DNA from 2 places in the Paenibacillus sp. sgz302190 genome. Region 1 is predicted to be linked to the other one. Evidence: a T-box and tRNA genes for the amino acid it is inferred to sense, from the RefSeq annotation. Region 1 holds a T-box; the other holds one or more tRNA genes.

Region 1 (8,074 bases):
CCGCTGCGTCTGATCGAGCACATAGGCAAGCACCGATTGCGTCGTTTTCTTCGCCGCAGGGTCTGCGCCGTACAAGCTCAGCTTGCTGAACTCGATGTACCAGTCGCAAAGATCGTCCCATATAAAATTGTAAAGCAAGCGTCCGGTCTCGCCGAATTCATAGCTGTCAATGAGCCGGGTTACATCGCGGACCGTTTCGTTCAAACGGTGCAAAATCCAGCGGTCAGCCGTGCCCAAAGACCCTGTCAAATCAATGTCGGCCGCGGTTACGCCTTCCAGATTCATCAACGCAAAGCGCGAAGCGTTCCAAATCTTGTTGGCAAAATTGCGCGCCTGCTCGACGCGTTCCCACCGGAAACGAAGATCCTGCCCCGGCGTGCTGCTGGTCGAAATCATATAGCGCATCGCATCGGCGCCGTATTTCTCGATCACCTCAAGCGGGTCGACGCCGTTACCGAGCGATTTGGACATTTTGCGCCCTTCGGAATCGCGGACGAGACCGTGCATCAGCACATCTTTAAACGGAATTTGCCCGGTAAATTCCAGAGCGGTGAAAATCATCCGCGCCACCCAGAAATAAATAATATCGTAACCCGTAACGAGAACGTCCGTCGGGTAATAACGTTTCAAATCTTCCGTATCGCCAGGCCAGCCCAGCGTAGAGAACGGCCATAAGCCCGAGCTGAACCAAGTGTCCAGGACATCCTCGTCCTGATTGATATTGCCGCTTTGGCAGTGCGAGCACACTTCGGCGTCCTGCCGCGTTACCGTCGTGTGGCCGCAATCGGCGCAATGCCACGCCGGAATGCGGTGGCCCCACCACAGCTGGCGGGAAATGCACCAGTCGCGCACATTTTCGATCCAGTGCAGGTAAATTTTTTCAAAACGGTCAGGGACGAAGTTGACGCCCTTGCCGGATTTTTGCGCTTCGATCGCTGCCTCTGCGAGCGGCTGCATTTTGACGAACCATTGTGTGGACAAATACGGCTCGACAACCGCGCCGCTGCGCTCGCTGTGGCCGACTTGATGCACATGCTCCTCGATTTTGACCAGTACGCCCTGCTCCTTCAGATCGGCGACGATCTGCTTGCGGCACTCGAAGCGGTCTTTGCCCTGATAAGGGCCGGCATTGGCATTCATCGTACCGGTTTCGTCCATCACAAGAATTTGCGGCAGATCGTGGCGCTTGCCCACTTCAAAGTCGTTTGGATCGTGCGCAGGCGTAATTTTGACCGCGCCGCTTCCGAACTCTTTTTCCACGTACTCGTCGGCAATAACCGGAATCTCGCGACCGACGATCGGAAGAAGCAGCTTTTTGCCGATCAGATGCTGATAGCGCTCATCGTCCGGATGAACCGCAACGGCCGTATCCCCAAGCATCGTCTCGGGACGCGTCGTAGCTACGACGATTGAGCCTGTGCCGTCCGTCGTTTTGTATTCCAAATGGTAAAGATTCCCTTGAACTTCCTTATACTCGACTTCAATGTCGGAGAGCGCTGTCCGCGCGGCCGGATCCCAGTTGATAATATAGTTGCCGCGATAGATCAAGCCCTTTTCATAAAGGCTGACAAACACCTCGCGAACCGCCTGCGACAGCCCTTCGTCAAGGGTAAACCGCTCCCGGGAGTAGTCGAGCGAAAAACCCATTTTCGCCCACTGCTCGTGAATCGTGTTCGCGTAATGGTCCTTCCACTCCCATACTTTCTCCAGAAACTTTTCCCGCCCCAGATCGTAACGGGTCCGGCCTTCCTCGCGCAGCTTCTGCTCCACTTTGGTCTGCGTAGATATGCCCGCGTGGTCGCAGCCGGGAAGCCACAACGCGTCAAAGCCCTGCATCCGCTTCGTGCGGATCATGATATCCTGCAGCGTAAAATCGAGCGCATGCCCGATATGCAGCATCCCCGTCACGTTCGGCGGCGGTATAACGATCGTGTATGTCTCGGCGTCGGAACGGGTTCCCGCTTTGAAAAATTCGTTTTTAATCCAGTAGTCGTACCATTTGCGCTCGGCTTCCTTCGGATCGTATGTCGTAGGCATTTGCAATTGCTGAGCCGTTTGATTCGTTTCGCTCATATAGTTACCTCCATGTCATTATTTGCATTGAAGTTTGTTCGCTAATTTTTGCGGTCTCGTTCCCCTTGGCCTCGTTCCCGTCAGGGAACGGGCGATCCGCTCTTGTTGGCTTCGTTCTCGTAGAGAACGGGCGATCCGTTTTCCGTAAGGAATACTTCCATTTCCCCCTCAATAACGTCCAAGCGTGTCCGAAGACGAGAGTTTCACCGAAACTCGTATGAAAGACGAAAGCGCTCCCTCTACCTGCTCATCGCCAAAAGCGCCTATCCCCGCTCCCTGCTGCAATCGCTCGTTGTCCAGGGGGCGAAACCTCAGAGTTTTGCGGAGCAAAACTGGCTTCGAAAGCATACGCTGGGGCCCTCCTTGTAGGAGGGTTTGGGAGGTAAAGAAACACAAATAAAGCCTCCCGCCGCAAAGGACGAAAGGCTTGCTTCCGTGGTACCACCTTTATTCCACGCCCTGTCCCGCCAGGGAAAGGCATGGCTCTCAAACAGATAACGGCTGCGGCCGGCAAACGCTGCGGAACCGATGGCAACTTGCGCGCATTGTTCTATCACGTTTGCAACTCCAGGGCGACTTCGATCGGCTGCGACCTATGGAACCTTTCAGCGCTGCAGTTCCACTCTCTGAAGGACATACCGGCTACTACTCCCCATCAACGTTTCCAAGTATTGCTCAAAATGATTTACACCATATGATAGCGAACATTTTCATCAGAGTCAATATACTGCCGTGCAGATTGTGTCGATTTGTAATTTTCATTATAACCGTTTTTCCATATTTTATGCTTAGACCCATTTTTGGGATTGAGATAAACCTCTATCGAGGTCTTTTCGAAGATGAGCGACCGCGTTCAGAGGTTGGTTTATTCGCCAATAAGAATGCTGTTCTACGCGCTTTAGCGCTGTAAAGAACATTAAACATTCTTATGCAGTAAAAAAGCCTTCGGCCGCTTCTTCGCGCAGCCAAAGACTTTTGCTTATGTACCCGTTATTTGGGAAGATAGAGAACCTGCCCCGCGACAAGCTCCTGATCGCCAAGCCGGTTAAGAAGCTGCAGCTCCCGCGGATTCAACTGATAGCGTTTGGCAATCGACTCCAGCGTTTCTTCCTTTTGCACGATGCACATTCTTAATTTGCGGAATTCTTGCACCCCCGAGTCCGTCCGCAGGAACAGGCGCTTCCATTCTATAACCTCGCCCTTCGCTTCCTCGGCGGCCTTTGCCTCGGCTTCCTCTTTCCGTTTTTCCGGGTGAAAAAGCGCCCCGGCTTTGGAAATAAGCGATTTTATGCCGCTAGGCTGCACTTCCATCGCTTCATTCGCCTTTTTGCCGAAAGCGAGCTTAGGCTCTTTCTCCTTTTTCTCCTCCGGAATAACCGAAGCCGCCTCCTGCTGGGGAACTTCCTTCGACTCGGCTTCCACCTTCGGGGCTTCCGCGGCCGGGGCCTCGTTTTGCAGCGGTTCCTCGTAAGCCGGCGGAAACGGTTTGGACTCCGGAACTTCAGGAACCGCCTGCTCATTCGCCTCTTGCTTCACCTCCGTCGGAGCTTTCTGAACCGGTGCGGGAGGCGCCGGCTTTATCTTTTCCACACGCTCCTCCTCGGCTTCATGGACAAAGGTGATTTCCTCTTCCCCCCGCCAGCTGTCAGGCGGCGATGACACCATCTCTACGCCTTGCAGAGACAGAACTCCCGTCACATTCAAGCTCCTGGCCGAGAGAAGATCGATGTCGAAATTTTCAATCTCCACCAAAATGTCTTCCACCCGATGAATTCGATTGAGGGGCAGCGTAATTTCGACGGGAATCAAATGTTCGAGCAGTCGTGACGCTCCATCGTCGCTTTCATAATTTCCGGTGAGCAGCAGATTCCCTTTCAGGATCGCCTGCTCGTTCTGCGTTAAGACCTGGATATGCGGCACCAGTTCAACATCGTTCAGCTCTTGAATACCCGCCAATTCTTCCTGCAAGTGGACGCGCTCGTAGATATCGAATCTTAAACCCGGTTGCTGTTCAGCCACTGGCAAAATCCTCCCTTCCTTCAATTCCCGCCGCAAGGCAAACGACTGGAATGTTCAACCAATACCTTAAGATTTGTCTCTAAAGTATATGGGTGAAAAAGAGATGGCATGACTATATTTTTACGAAACTCGAAGCTTCTCTAGCAAAAGCAGCATATCTTCAGGCCACGGCGCCTGCACTTCGACCCGTTCCAGCGTGACCGGATGCTGAAAAAGCAGCCGCTCTCCATGCAAAGCCTGGCGCCCCAGCAGCGCAGAAGACCCTCCGTACAAAACGTCCCCCGCAAGAGGATGTCCGATATGGCTGAGATGGACTCTGATTTGATGCGTACGTCCCGTTTCCAGCCGCAGCTGCACGTGTGCCGCCCGTTTCAACTGCTCCGCGACTTCAAAATGCGTGACGGCCGCATCGCCCCCCGGCGTTACGCGTCTTTTGCCGGAATGATGGCGGTCCTTGCCGATCGGCTCGCGGATCGCTCCTCCTTTGGCGCGAAACCGCCCTTCGGCAATCGCCGCATATCTCCGGTCGATCCGCTTGTCGCGCATAGCCTCGTCGAGCAGCACGTGCGCCCATTCGTTCTTGGCGTACAGAACGGCGCCGGTCGTGTCCCGGTCAAGTCTGTGTATATGGCGGACAGCGCACGCCTGCCCCGTAGACGCATAATAATAGGCTACGGCCGAAGCCAGCGTCCCCTGCTGTCCCCGCTCCGAAGGATGAACGGACATCCCGGCGGGCTTGTTGACGACGAGACAAAAATCATCCTCGTACAAAACCTCCACCTCGCCGTACTCCGCTTCAAAACCGGGAGCATCCTCGGGAAAAACCCGCAGCAGCAGCTTTCCCGCCTGCACGCGCACGCCCCCTTGAGCAGCCAGCCGCAAATACAGCTTGCGGGGGACAGGCAGCAGAGCCCCCAGCCTTTCAGCGGCTAGCGGAGCTAGAGGGCTCCAATCGTCGCCGGGGAGAGGAAGCTCCATCCACTCGCCTTTCCGCTTCCATCCGATCATGACCGGTTGCCTCTATGAAAGAAAATAAGCAATACGGCCAGCAGCAGCAAAAAGACAAAAACAACGGCCATCACATCTATTGGAAAATCAAAAAAATAGTATCGCTTCACAATCGGGCAGCTCCTTCTTCATGCTTGAATCAAGTCCACTTTATTTTAACAATTACCATTAACAATTGCATGCGTAAATATGATAGAATGAAATCTAGTACTGTTTTTTTCGACATCTTAGAATTTGAAGAAAAATGGAGCAGGAGAGGAATTATTTTGAATACTGCAATTTTACAGCATTTTCGCAGCTGGAGCTGGCTGAAACGCTTGCTTCTGCTTATAGCGGCATGTACGTTTCTTTGTTCGAGCTTTTTGTTTTTAACGCCTCTTGGCGAAACCATCCGTGTTTATTTGGCCAAAACGGTCATCACGACGCAGCACCGTGACTGGGCCTGGATCTTTGTCGGCGCCGAGCGCCGCGATCAATTGGTCAAAGAAATGCAGGATTTGACGGAAATCAACTCTATCGAAAAACAAGATCTGCAAGCCGTGAAGTATAACAAAAACCGTCCTATGGAAAGTCTCGTCAAGGTTGAAGATATTTCCGGCCAATTCTGGAAAGGCAAAAAAATGTATGTATACGATCCGAGAACGATCCGCGTAGTCGTCCCTTCCAAGCAGGGTGAAGGCGAGCGGATTACGTCGATGGTGCAGCGGACGGGAGCCGTAGCCGGCGTGAACGGCGGAGGATTTAACGATCCCGACGGGCTTGGCAACGGATTTGCCCCGATCGGCGCCATTATGTCCGGCGGCAACATTTTGTACACCGACCAGGAAGGCTCCATTCCTCAGCAAATCGTAGGTTTTACCAAGGAAGGAACGCTCATTATCGGTAAATACAGCATCAACGAGCTGCTGAAGCTTAATGTAACCGAGGCCGTTTCGTTTTATCCCCGTGTTATCGCCAACGGCAAAGGGCTGATTACAAGCGGGGACGGCGGCTGGGGCAGAGCGCCCAGAACAGCCGTCGGGCAAAAAGCGGACGGAACCGTCATCTTCATCGTGATCGACGGCCGCCAAGCGCACAGCGTAGGCGCAACGCTCAAAGAAGTCCAGGACCTGTTCCTTGAAGACGGCGTCATTAACGCAGGCTTCCTGGACGGCGGGGCTTCGTCGGAAATGGTTTACGACAACGATCTGATTACCAAGCCATCGAGCCGATACGGCGAACGCCGTTTGCCGTCCGCTTTCCTTGTCTTCGATCATCCCGAGTCCGTTAAGGTCGATAATGTTTGGGAAGGCTTGACTACGATTGATCCGGGCGGCGCTTACGATCACCCTGATTTCCTGAAAGAGCAGGCTCAGAAAAAAGCGAGCCAGCCCAAGGCGACGGCAACGCCGAAGCCGGCAGCGACGCCGAAGCCATCGGCGAAAGCCGAAACGGACGAAACCGGCCAGGCCAAGCCGGGCGCTTCGGAGGGGCCCGGCGGAACGGCGAGCGGATCGCCGAAAGCAGGTGCTTCGGCGAAGCCCGGGGCTTCGCCTTCTGTGTCGCCGAGCGCGAGCGGCGGCAGCACGAGCGAGCCTGCGGGAACCGGCGCCGCAGCAGGCAGCGTGAATCCTGCTCCGTCGGCGACGCCGAAACCGAGCGTAGCGCCTGCTGCAACCGCGAGCCCTGCCCCTGACGGAGGGGGAACAGCGAAAACCGATGCAAGCCCTACGCAAGCGCCTGCGGCTTCTCCGAAGGCGAACTAAAAAAAGGTTGACCCGAATGGGTCAACCTTTTTTTGCTGCTCCCCCTCTTCCGCCGCCGTAAACGGCTTCAGAGGATTCAGCGCCCCTCCTGCACCTCGGACACCATTAGCGCAAACGCGCAAAAAACCTGCAAAAATACATCTTTTTGCCCTCACGATGCGCTTGTCTTGAATCATTCCTGCAAAAGTGCAGTTTTTTCTGCCGGGTCGGAGGCTTGGTCCCGGTTTGGCCGATAATTCCTGCACATTTGCAGGCTTTTTCCTCAAACGGGCCGTTTCCATCGAAAAAGCCTGCACTTTTGCAGTTTTTTCCAAACTGTAAATGTAACCGATCATACTTTTCGCAGCATTCCATTCCTCAGGCTATAAACACACCTTCGCTGCTTTTCCATTTCCAGGTTACAAATGGGCTTATTTGCATCATCGCAGCGTGAAGTGCCCCGCCCATCTTTTACAGGCGCTTAAGCGCCTCGCGGTGAGCTTCGATCGTTTCCGCTATATCGCTATCTGAGTGAACGGTGGAAATGAACATCCCTTCGAACTGGGAAGGCGCCACGGAAACGCCCAGATCAAGCAAATGGCCGAAATAGGCGTTGAACTTGGCCAAATCCGACGTTTTCGCCGTTTCGTAATCGACAACGGTCTGCTCGGTAAAAAACGGGCACAGCATCGAGCCGACGCGGTTGATCGTGCATGGGATGCCGACCTCGGCGGCGTTTTTCTTAAATCCGGCTTCCAGCATTGCCGATTTCCGCTCCAATTCCTCGTACACGCCCGGTTGGCCGAGCAGCTTTAAAGTCGTGTAACCGGCCGCCATAGCGAGCGGGTTGCCGGAGAGCGTTCCGGCCTGATAGATCGGTCCGGCAGGCGCGATGTGCTCCATAATATCGAGCCTTCCGCCATAAGCCCCTACCGGCAATCCGCCGCCGATCACCTTGCCAAGACACGTCAGGTCGGGCGTAATTCCGTACAGCCCTTGAGCGCAATGTTTGTGCACCCGGAAGCCGGTCATCACCTCGTCGAAGATCAGCAAGCTGCCGTACTGCTGCGTAATGCTTCTCAGTCCTTGCAAAAAGCCTTCCGCAGGCGGAACGACGCCCATATTGCCGGCGACCGGCTCTACAATCACTGCCGCGATATCTTCGCCAAACTTCCCGAAAACAAGTTTAATCGACTCCAGGTCGTTATAAGGCACCGTAATCGTATTGACCGCTACGTTCTCGGGAACCC
Region 2 (8,074 bases), on a different contig from region 1:
CCCGGCTGGCCTCCTCCCAGGGGAGCATTTCGCCATAGTGCTTGGCTCTTAGCGACTGCACCTGGTTTTTCAAGTCTTTTTGCACGCGGCCGCTTACGGCCAGCTTCATTTTACCCGCAAGCTCAATGACCTCTCCCTCAGGCGTAACACCGAACGTTTTCGTTTGCCCCTTTTGCACATAAGTTAGCACGGTATCGGGCGGCAGCGCTTCTTCATAGGCGGCCCCCGCTGTCCCTTTTTCCAATTCACGAATCATTTTTTTATCTTTAAAATCCGCAGTTGTTTCATACATCGCTTGCGGCGCAGCTTTAACGCTTAGATGAATTTGTCCGGCTTCTGCCGGTTCCGCGGCCTGGACGGCTCCATCCGGTTCGGCTGCAAGGAGCGAAACATGCAGGCACGACAACAGCTGAATCATCGCAAAAACGCTTGTTAGCCTGAAAAACCGGCGGCATAATGCCTTTCGGTGCATGGATAGGGGCCTCCTCTTGAGGAAAAGTGACTGCTCATACTCTACAATGAAGTTTTTGCTGGATACGCCGAAAATATGAACTCAAAAGCAAATCCATTTAGCGCCCGGACATATTCTCTCCTGAACAGATTGTGGTAAAATATACGAAAACATGGAGCGTTGAAGGCGTTCTTTGAACCCTATCGAAAGGAAGATGAGAATGACGGCAAAGCAGCCTTTTCAATTGAATATGGGAGAAAATCGGACGATTCGCGCGGATTTTTATCCTGCAACCGTGCAGCCGGCCAAGGCGACCCTTGTGATCTGCCACGGATACAAAGGCTTTAAGGATTGGGGGATGTTTCCGTTTGCGGCGGCCGAGCTGGCGGAGCAAGTGGACGTTGTATCGATGAATTATTCCCATAACGGAGTCGGAGCCGATCTGCTTGAGTTCACAGAGCTTGAAAAATTCGCAAAAGCCACGTATTCAAAAAATCTTGAAGATCTTGATGCGATGGTCCGTTTGATCGGTTCCGGCGTATTTTTGCAGACAATGAACGAAAACAGAGCGGAAACCGTCTTGTTTGACAGGCATGAAATCGAAACATTCTCCCGTGCGCGTGCGGCGCGTCCGATTATTTTGCTCGGGCACAGCCGGGGAGGCGGGGAATGTCTTATCTATGGATTGGATCATTCGAGTTTTGTTGCGGGTGTGATCAGTTGGAACGGCATTACGGACGTCAACTTGTTGACCGAGGAAAATATAGCGGAAATGCGGGCAAATGGCCGTACATATACGATGAATGGGCGAACGAAGCAGCTTATGCCGCTTGATCTGGAAATTTTGGAGGATATGGAGCGGGAAAAGGAACGGTACGATCTGGTTGGCCGAATTGGCGGCGCGGCGATTCCGATCTTTTTGATCCAGGGCACTGAAGACGGGGATAAACGAATCGGCGGCTCCGCCCGGCTTGTGGAGCGAAATCCCGACGTTCAATGGATAAAGGTGCCGGATGGCGATCATACCTTCGGGGCCGTCCATCCTTTTCAGGGGGAGACTGCGCCGCTTCGGCTGGCTATAGCCGAGACTAAAAAGGCAGTTCGCAGGATACTGGGCCAAAAAGAATAAGGAGTAGGGGGGCAGGGCGATGCTGACTGCGGGCCGGCTGGTATTTACTGTAAGTGTGACGATCATCGGATTAGCAGCTGCCTATGCGCTTCAAATTCCTCTAGCCCTTGGATTTATGTTGGGGCTTTTTACTTTGATTTTTTATAGCCTGCGGGCAGGCAATACCGTTCGATCTACCGCATCCCAAATGTTGAAAGGGATACAGCATACCAGAGAAGTGATATGGATTCTTGCTTTAGTCGGTTTGATTATCCCTGCCTGGACTGCCAGCGGTACGATTCCGTTTATGATCGACGGGGGGATTTCGCTCATCGATCCGGCTTTTTTCGTCACATTTGCGTTTGTGGTTTCCTTGATTATCTCTATGCTCCTGGGAACGTCTACAGGAACGCTAAGCTCCGTCGGAATCCCGCTCATGGGGTTGGGCGCCGTGCTGCAAATTCCGCTTCCTCTCATCGCCGGCGCACTCGTATCCGGGGCATTCGTAGGCGACAGGTCGTCGCCGTTTTCCAGCGCCCATCAGCTGACGGCGGCTTCCACTGGCGTGGCCGTGAAACAGCAATTCAAAGCATTGCTCCCGACCACAGTCGGTGCGATTGGATTGTCGGCCGTCTTTTTCGTGGCGCATGATTTGAACGGAGGCTGGCACAAAAGCGGCGTATCCGCCTTGCAGGAGCAGTTTCGCGGCGGATTTGCCTATAGCTTGTGGCTGCTGCTGCCTGTGCTTATTCTTTTAGGATCCATTTTGTTCCGTATCCGAACGAGGAATGCCTTTATTTGTTCGATCGCGGCTGCAGTTGCCGCCGGTACTATTTTTCAGCATATTCAGTGGAACGAATGGATTCGCGTTTTGTGGGACGGATACCATTCCGGTGCGTTTCCTTCCCTGCAAACAAAAGGGATGTCAGGCATGATCGAGCTGATGATTCTTATTGCGCTTGCCGGTGCGTACAACGGCATCCTCGAAGCGAATCAAGCTCTGCAGCCATACATGCAAAAGCTTCTCGGCACCACGTCCTCACTCTTCGTGGCCACGCTGCGGGCCTCTCTTTTCGGACTAGTGCTTAGCCTCATATCCTGCACGCAAACGTTGCCGATCATGATGACCGGACGCAGCCTGCTGCCGATTTGGGAGCGGCGATTTCCCCGCAGCCAGCTCGCCCGTGTCGTCGCGGATTCAAGCCTCGTTTTCGCCGCCATCATCCCTTGGAACATGCTGGCCATCGTATGCGGTACGATTCTTGGCGTGCCGGCGGAAAGCTATCTCCCGTATGCGCCGTTTTTGTGGACGCTGCCCTTGTGCACATGGACGTGGTCCCTCGCAAAGAGCAATTGGCGGGTGAAGAGGGGGATGGATATTTCAGCCTGACATGCAGCTAAAATGAATGAATAAAAAAAGTTTAGAAAAGTTGTTGACAATTAGATAAATTCTTGATATATTACTACTTGTCACTGAAACGACTTGTTAGCTCAGCTGGGAGAGCACCATCTTGACAGGGTGGGGGTCAGTGGTTCGAGCCCACTACAGGTCATATAGAAAAACCCTTGATTATCAAGGGTTTTTTGCATTTCTGAGACTTTGTCTACTTGTAAATGATTGCAAAAATCGGTTCCATGGTCAAGATTTGGTCAAGAATGCTCTTTTCGGCCAAAATAAAAGCTCACTCGATATTGGATGAGTGAGCTTCACTGCATTTTTCGTTTAAAATCCCGAATATATGAGTCCGTTTCAATGGATTTTACGGAGAGCATTTCAAGAATGCGATCTTGCCTTTCTTGTCCTTGCATCAGTTCTTTGACAATGCTTTTGACTTCTTGCATATCCGACCCCAGCGTATCGGCTTTGCTCTCGAACCGATCAGTTTTGTCCTCAAGCGTCTTCAGCCTGTTGTTATTTTCCCCAACCATTTTGATTAGTGTTCCCAGCATTTCTTCCATGCGGTTTAATTGGTTGTCCTTCATCCGTTTAGCCTCCTGTTAGTAATTTAAATATAACATAACATGGCAAAACTCTGCTTGTAAACTTATTGTTCAGCATCCCATCCATTATCGTACAGCCTTAAAAGCCGAAACCCTTAATTTCTAAGGGCTTTCGGCTTTGTCTGCTTTTAGATATGCTGGATTACACTCCGAAATAAATTTTTGCGGATTCGCTGTCGGCTTGATATTGGGAATAGATCCGGTCAAGCTCCCATTGGTCATAAGCATGATTCCAATCTTCGATAACTACTCTATCCAATTCGGTTTTATAAGCTTGATAGCTGGAATAGTTTAAAAGATCCAAGCGGGGGGTTCCGGTTCCCAAGCCGTTGTAATAAGGGGTTGCAATCGCAATATCGGCTCTGTAATGTCTATATTGCTCGTCAAGCTCCCATTGATCGTGGGCATTGTTTCCATCAATTGCATATTGCTTCTCCAATGCTGCTTTATATGTGTTGAATGTGCTGTAGTTGTGCAAATTAACCAGCGGGTGAGCAGAGGCGGCCGAAGCGACTGTGAACAGCGAAGCGGCGACAGCAACGGATAGTACGAATGATTTTACATTTTTCATAAATAATCCCTCCACAATATATGTTTGGTTTGTAATACAATAAAAGCATATAAAATAAGGGATTATATTACAATATGTTTACCAAAAAATAACATTACTAGCGGTAGATTCAACTGTTCCAAACAACAGCAGCACAAAATAAAACCTCCTGACCCGGAAGTCAGAAGGCATGTTTTGCAGCTCAGCTTATTTGTTTCTTATGTAAGCTCAATTCGTAGTTTCGATGTAGGCGTAGCTAGGAGTCAGCTGTATTTGAAATAAACCGGTCCGGAGGTTCATTTTGCTCGTTGTCATCACCAATAGAAATACCAATTATAAATAATACGGCTATCAGCAAACAAATGATTTGTATCATAAATGTCCCCCCTTTTATTCGAATATTAGCAGATTTTCAAAATGAATTCTGTTTGAAAATAAACAAAATTGCAATTTTTTTCATCTATTGAAAGAAAAAAACGTCCCCGTAACATAACAAAAGGGGCTGCTTGAAAGCGGCCCCGGGCGAATCAGGAAGTTTTGGATTTTTTGGTCGTGGCAGTATGTTTGACGGTGTACAGCTTGCTGTTGAAAATTTGGTTTTTGATGAATTTGCCGATTTTTTGTTTGGTTTTGGCCGTGTCAGCCGCTTTGATCGTGCCCTTCTTGGCTGCCGCGTCAATTTCGTTGTCGGCAATGTCGATGAGCTTTTGTTCGAACGTTTGTTCCGAAACGCCTTTCTCTTTAGCAATTTTGGCCAACGTAACGTGTTTGGCTAATTCGGCGTAGATCGTTTTTTCGTCTGTTTTTAAAACAGAAGCGGAGTTGGCAACCAGTTGAGCGGTTGACCATCGAGCATAATTTTGCGCAACGTTTTTGGTGTGAACGGTATGCTTGGCCGTCGTCTGGGCATACGCATTGCCGCTTAATAAGGTGGAGCTGCCGCCTAACAGCAATGCTGCCGCGGCTAAAACAGCGGCTGATTTTTTCCTGATACTGCTCATTTTTCGATCACTCCGGCTCTCAATATGTACTACAAAAGAAATGTAGCATTCAATTATGAATGCTACCTTAAAATGAGATGAATTTTCCAAGTTTTCACTTTGGGCCGGCGATTTATTTGGAAGTCTCGCGGTGATGTCCGCCGCCATGGTAGTGTCCGTCATGATAGTGGCCGCCGTGCCATCCGTATCCGAATGGGCGTTGCTCCGTCAAACGGATTCGACTTGGGGCGGTGCTATTTTCATATCTTGGAACATATGAAGAAGTGAAGCGAAATAACAGGACCGCAGAAGGCGGGGAGGTGATGCCAATGTTCAAGTACGATATTACGAATTATGGGGCGGTAGGAGACGGAAATTCGGATCAAACGGTAAAAATCATGGATGCCATCAGCGCGGCCGCAGCGGCAGGAGGAGGAACCGTTTATGTGCCGAACGGGGTATTTTTAGTGGCAAGCGCGATCACCATTCCGTCCAATATTTCGCTGGTAGGGGAAGGGGAGCTTTCGATTCTTAAAGCTTCTTCGAGTTTTGCCGGCTCTGCGGTGGTGATTACGAATGGGAGCTTGTCAACCGTTTCCAATTTGACTTTTCAGTTAAATACGTCCGGAGAAATCGGCATTTATATTGCCGGGGGGACTTCCGTGCTGACCATTTCGAATGTGTGCTTTTTAGACGGTACGCAGGGTGTCGCCATCAATAACGGTTCGACGACTTTTGTGAACGGCATTTCAATTCTTCAGTGCAAGTTCGGTAATGTCGGATACGGCATTTTGCTGAACAACAGTGCCCGGGGCAGAGGGCTGCTCGTCCAAGGGTGCTCGTTTTTTAACGGGGGATACGATTATATTGAAATTAATTTGGCCGATTTCTCGAATATTTCCATCGTGGGCAATTATTTTGATTTGTTGTCCAACGTAAGCGCGAGCGCCGGATTTGCAATCGGTGTAGCGGGCGGCGGAAGCATGACGATAACCGGCAACGTGTTTTACGGGATTCATAAAGAGGCTGTCCACATACAGAACTCATCCAACGGCATCACGGTTTCCGGCAACGTCTTCGAGGAATGCGGATACTCGTTTGCCGACGGTACGCCGTACAGTGTCATTAACTGCATCAGCGGTTCCTATAACGTTACGATAACCGGCAATACGTTCAGGAATACCCAAAGGAGATCGACGGCCATTCATTTAGCCGCATCCGGGGGAGCCAACGCATCCAGATGCAGCATTTCCGGCAATACGATTTCGGGATTCGATGTGGGCGTGTCTAACAACGAGCAGCTGCTATGTTCTTATGCCGACAATACGATCAGCGATTGCGGGACAGCTTTTTACGGCAATAAATTATTCAATCAAACTTATTCGGTCAATGTAATATCGAACTGCACGAATGCTTTCGTATTTGCAGGGTATCAATTGTATTACGCCTACACGGATACGAAAATTTCGTTCATTGGCAATCAGGTCGGGGCCGATGTGCAGAACGGTTTTGTTACGGACGATACATCGATCTATGTAATGCGCAGAACTTTTATCGGAAATCAAGGCTTATCGATACCGAGCAAGGTTGTCAATGATTCTTCCGCGCTGGACATTAACAGTCTGAGAGCGGATCACAATCTGCTTCTGGCCAAACTGCGGATCCAAAAAATTGTCGAATAGGTGACTTTGTCTTGCGATACGGAAGGAGGCTGAATTGCGATGAAACGAGGACGTTCGAAGAAACTAAATATCGTTTTGTATGCGTGTCTAATGGCGACGATACCCACGATGGTATATCTTGAAATTCATCATTACTTTTGGATGAGCCTTGTACTGGTCTGTGTCATGTTCGCGATTTCGATGGTTATGTTCGGATTGTCCGTTTACGAGCACGAGAAAGCCGGAGAAAAAGCCAAACAGAAGAAATTTTTGAATTAGGAGTCGGGCATGAATGCTTCCCGGAAAATGCTATAATGGATGCTGACTGGGGGAACCGACATGCCTGTAATTCGAATCGAGCTGTACATTAACGCTCCGAAAGAGATTTGTTTTGATTTGGCGAGAAGTATCGATATTCATGCCAAGTCCGCTTCGCAGACGAAGGAGAGGGCGGTAGCCGGCGTGACGAGCGGTCTTATCGAGTTGGGGGAGACGGTCACTTGGGAAGCCGTTCATTTTGGCATCAGGCAGCGGTTGACGGCCAAAATTACGGAGTTCGACAAGCCGCACCGTTTTGTGGACGAGATGGTCAGCGGAGCTTTTCAGCGTTTCCGGCATTCGCATGAGTTTGCGGATAGCGGAGCGGGAACGATCATGACCGATGTGTTTGATTACACCTCGCCGCTCGGGGTGCTCGGCAAGCTGGCGGACATGATGTTTTTGAAGCGGTATATGGCCGGGTTTTTGCAAAAGCGGAACGCATATATAAAGCAAATGGCCGAACAAGCCCACGGCCGGCGGGAATAAAGCGCCGAATTTGCATTGCAAAGGACTGTCCGCCCCGCAAGGGGAGACAGTCCTTCTATGCTTTGCTTGCTCCTACATCAAAGGATTAGCGTTTGAAGCCGGAAAGCTGTTGCTCGGCAATTTGCACCAGACGCTTGGTAATGTTGCCGCCGATTGCTCCGGCATCGCGTGTGGCCAGGTTGCCGTTGTAGCCAGTCGGAGAGAGCGGAACACCAATTTCCTGAGCGACTTCGTACTTCAGTTGATCCAATGCTGCCTTTGCTTGTTGTACGACTAAAGCGTTGTTAGTTGCCATTGATCATCATCTCCTTTTTTATGGTACGCCTTTATTGTTTTGAATGTTCAGACTATTTATACGAGCAATCACAATAATTTTTCCGCTCAGAACTGACGGAACCGATTGCCTTCGCTCCCGCTCATAAAAATAAGGCGTGCACATATACATAGAAAGTCAAAAGATATATAAGGAGATGGTTCGTGCGTGAACAATGTGATTATTTTTTTTAATCAGAGGAA

What was found. A T-box is a leader RNA that pairs with one kind of tRNA and senses whether it is charged. The one in region 1 lies ahead of AC6RNO_RS17795 (valine--tRNA ligase), so its partner is inferred to be a tRNA-Val.
Region 2: it encodes a tRNA-Val, which carries the amino acid that the T-box ahead of AC6RNO_RS17795 (valine--tRNA ligase) is inferred to sense. The anticodon was not compared.

The regions. Positions count from the first base shown of each region.
Region 1 is NZ_JBZYAO010000015.1:39,798-47,871, forward strand. Features, by position in the region: gene AC6RNO_RS17795 (valine--tRNA ligase) at 1-2,073, opposite strand, end outside; T-box leader at 2,485-2,741, opposite strand; gene AC6RNO_RS17800 (LysM peptidoglycan-binding domain-containing protein) at 3,064-4,092, opposite strand; gene AC6RNO_RS17805 (RluA family pseudouridine synthase) at 4,213-5,100, opposite strand; gene AC6RNO_RS17810 (phosphodiester glycosidase family protein) at 5,367-6,845, shown strand; gene hemL (glutamate-1-semialdehyde 2,1-aminomutase) at 7,296-8,074, opposite strand, start outside.
Region 2 is NZ_JBZYAO010000010.1:119,118-127,191, forward strand. Features, by position in the region: gene AC6RNO_RS13740 (hypothetical protein) at 1-472, opposite strand, end outside; gene AC6RNO_RS13745 (alpha/beta hydrolase family protein) at 672-1,580, shown strand; gene AC6RNO_RS13750 (Na+/H+ antiporter NhaC family protein) at 1,600-2,949, shown strand; tRNA gene AC6RNO_RS13755 (tRNA-Val) at 3,040-3,112, shown strand; gene AC6RNO_RS13760 (hypothetical protein) at 3,267-3,542, opposite strand; gene AC6RNO_RS13765 (hypothetical protein) at 3,703-4,131, opposite strand; gene AC6RNO_RS13770 (hypothetical protein) at 4,638-5,111, opposite strand; gene AC6RNO_RS13775 (right-handed parallel beta-helix repeat-containing protein) at 5,420-6,772, shown strand; gene AC6RNO_RS13780 (hypothetical protein) at 6,812-7,030, shown strand; gene AC6RNO_RS13785 (SRPBCC family protein) at 7,091-7,558, shown strand; gene AC6RNO_RS13790 (alpha/beta-type small acid-soluble spore protein) at 7,644-7,853, opposite strand.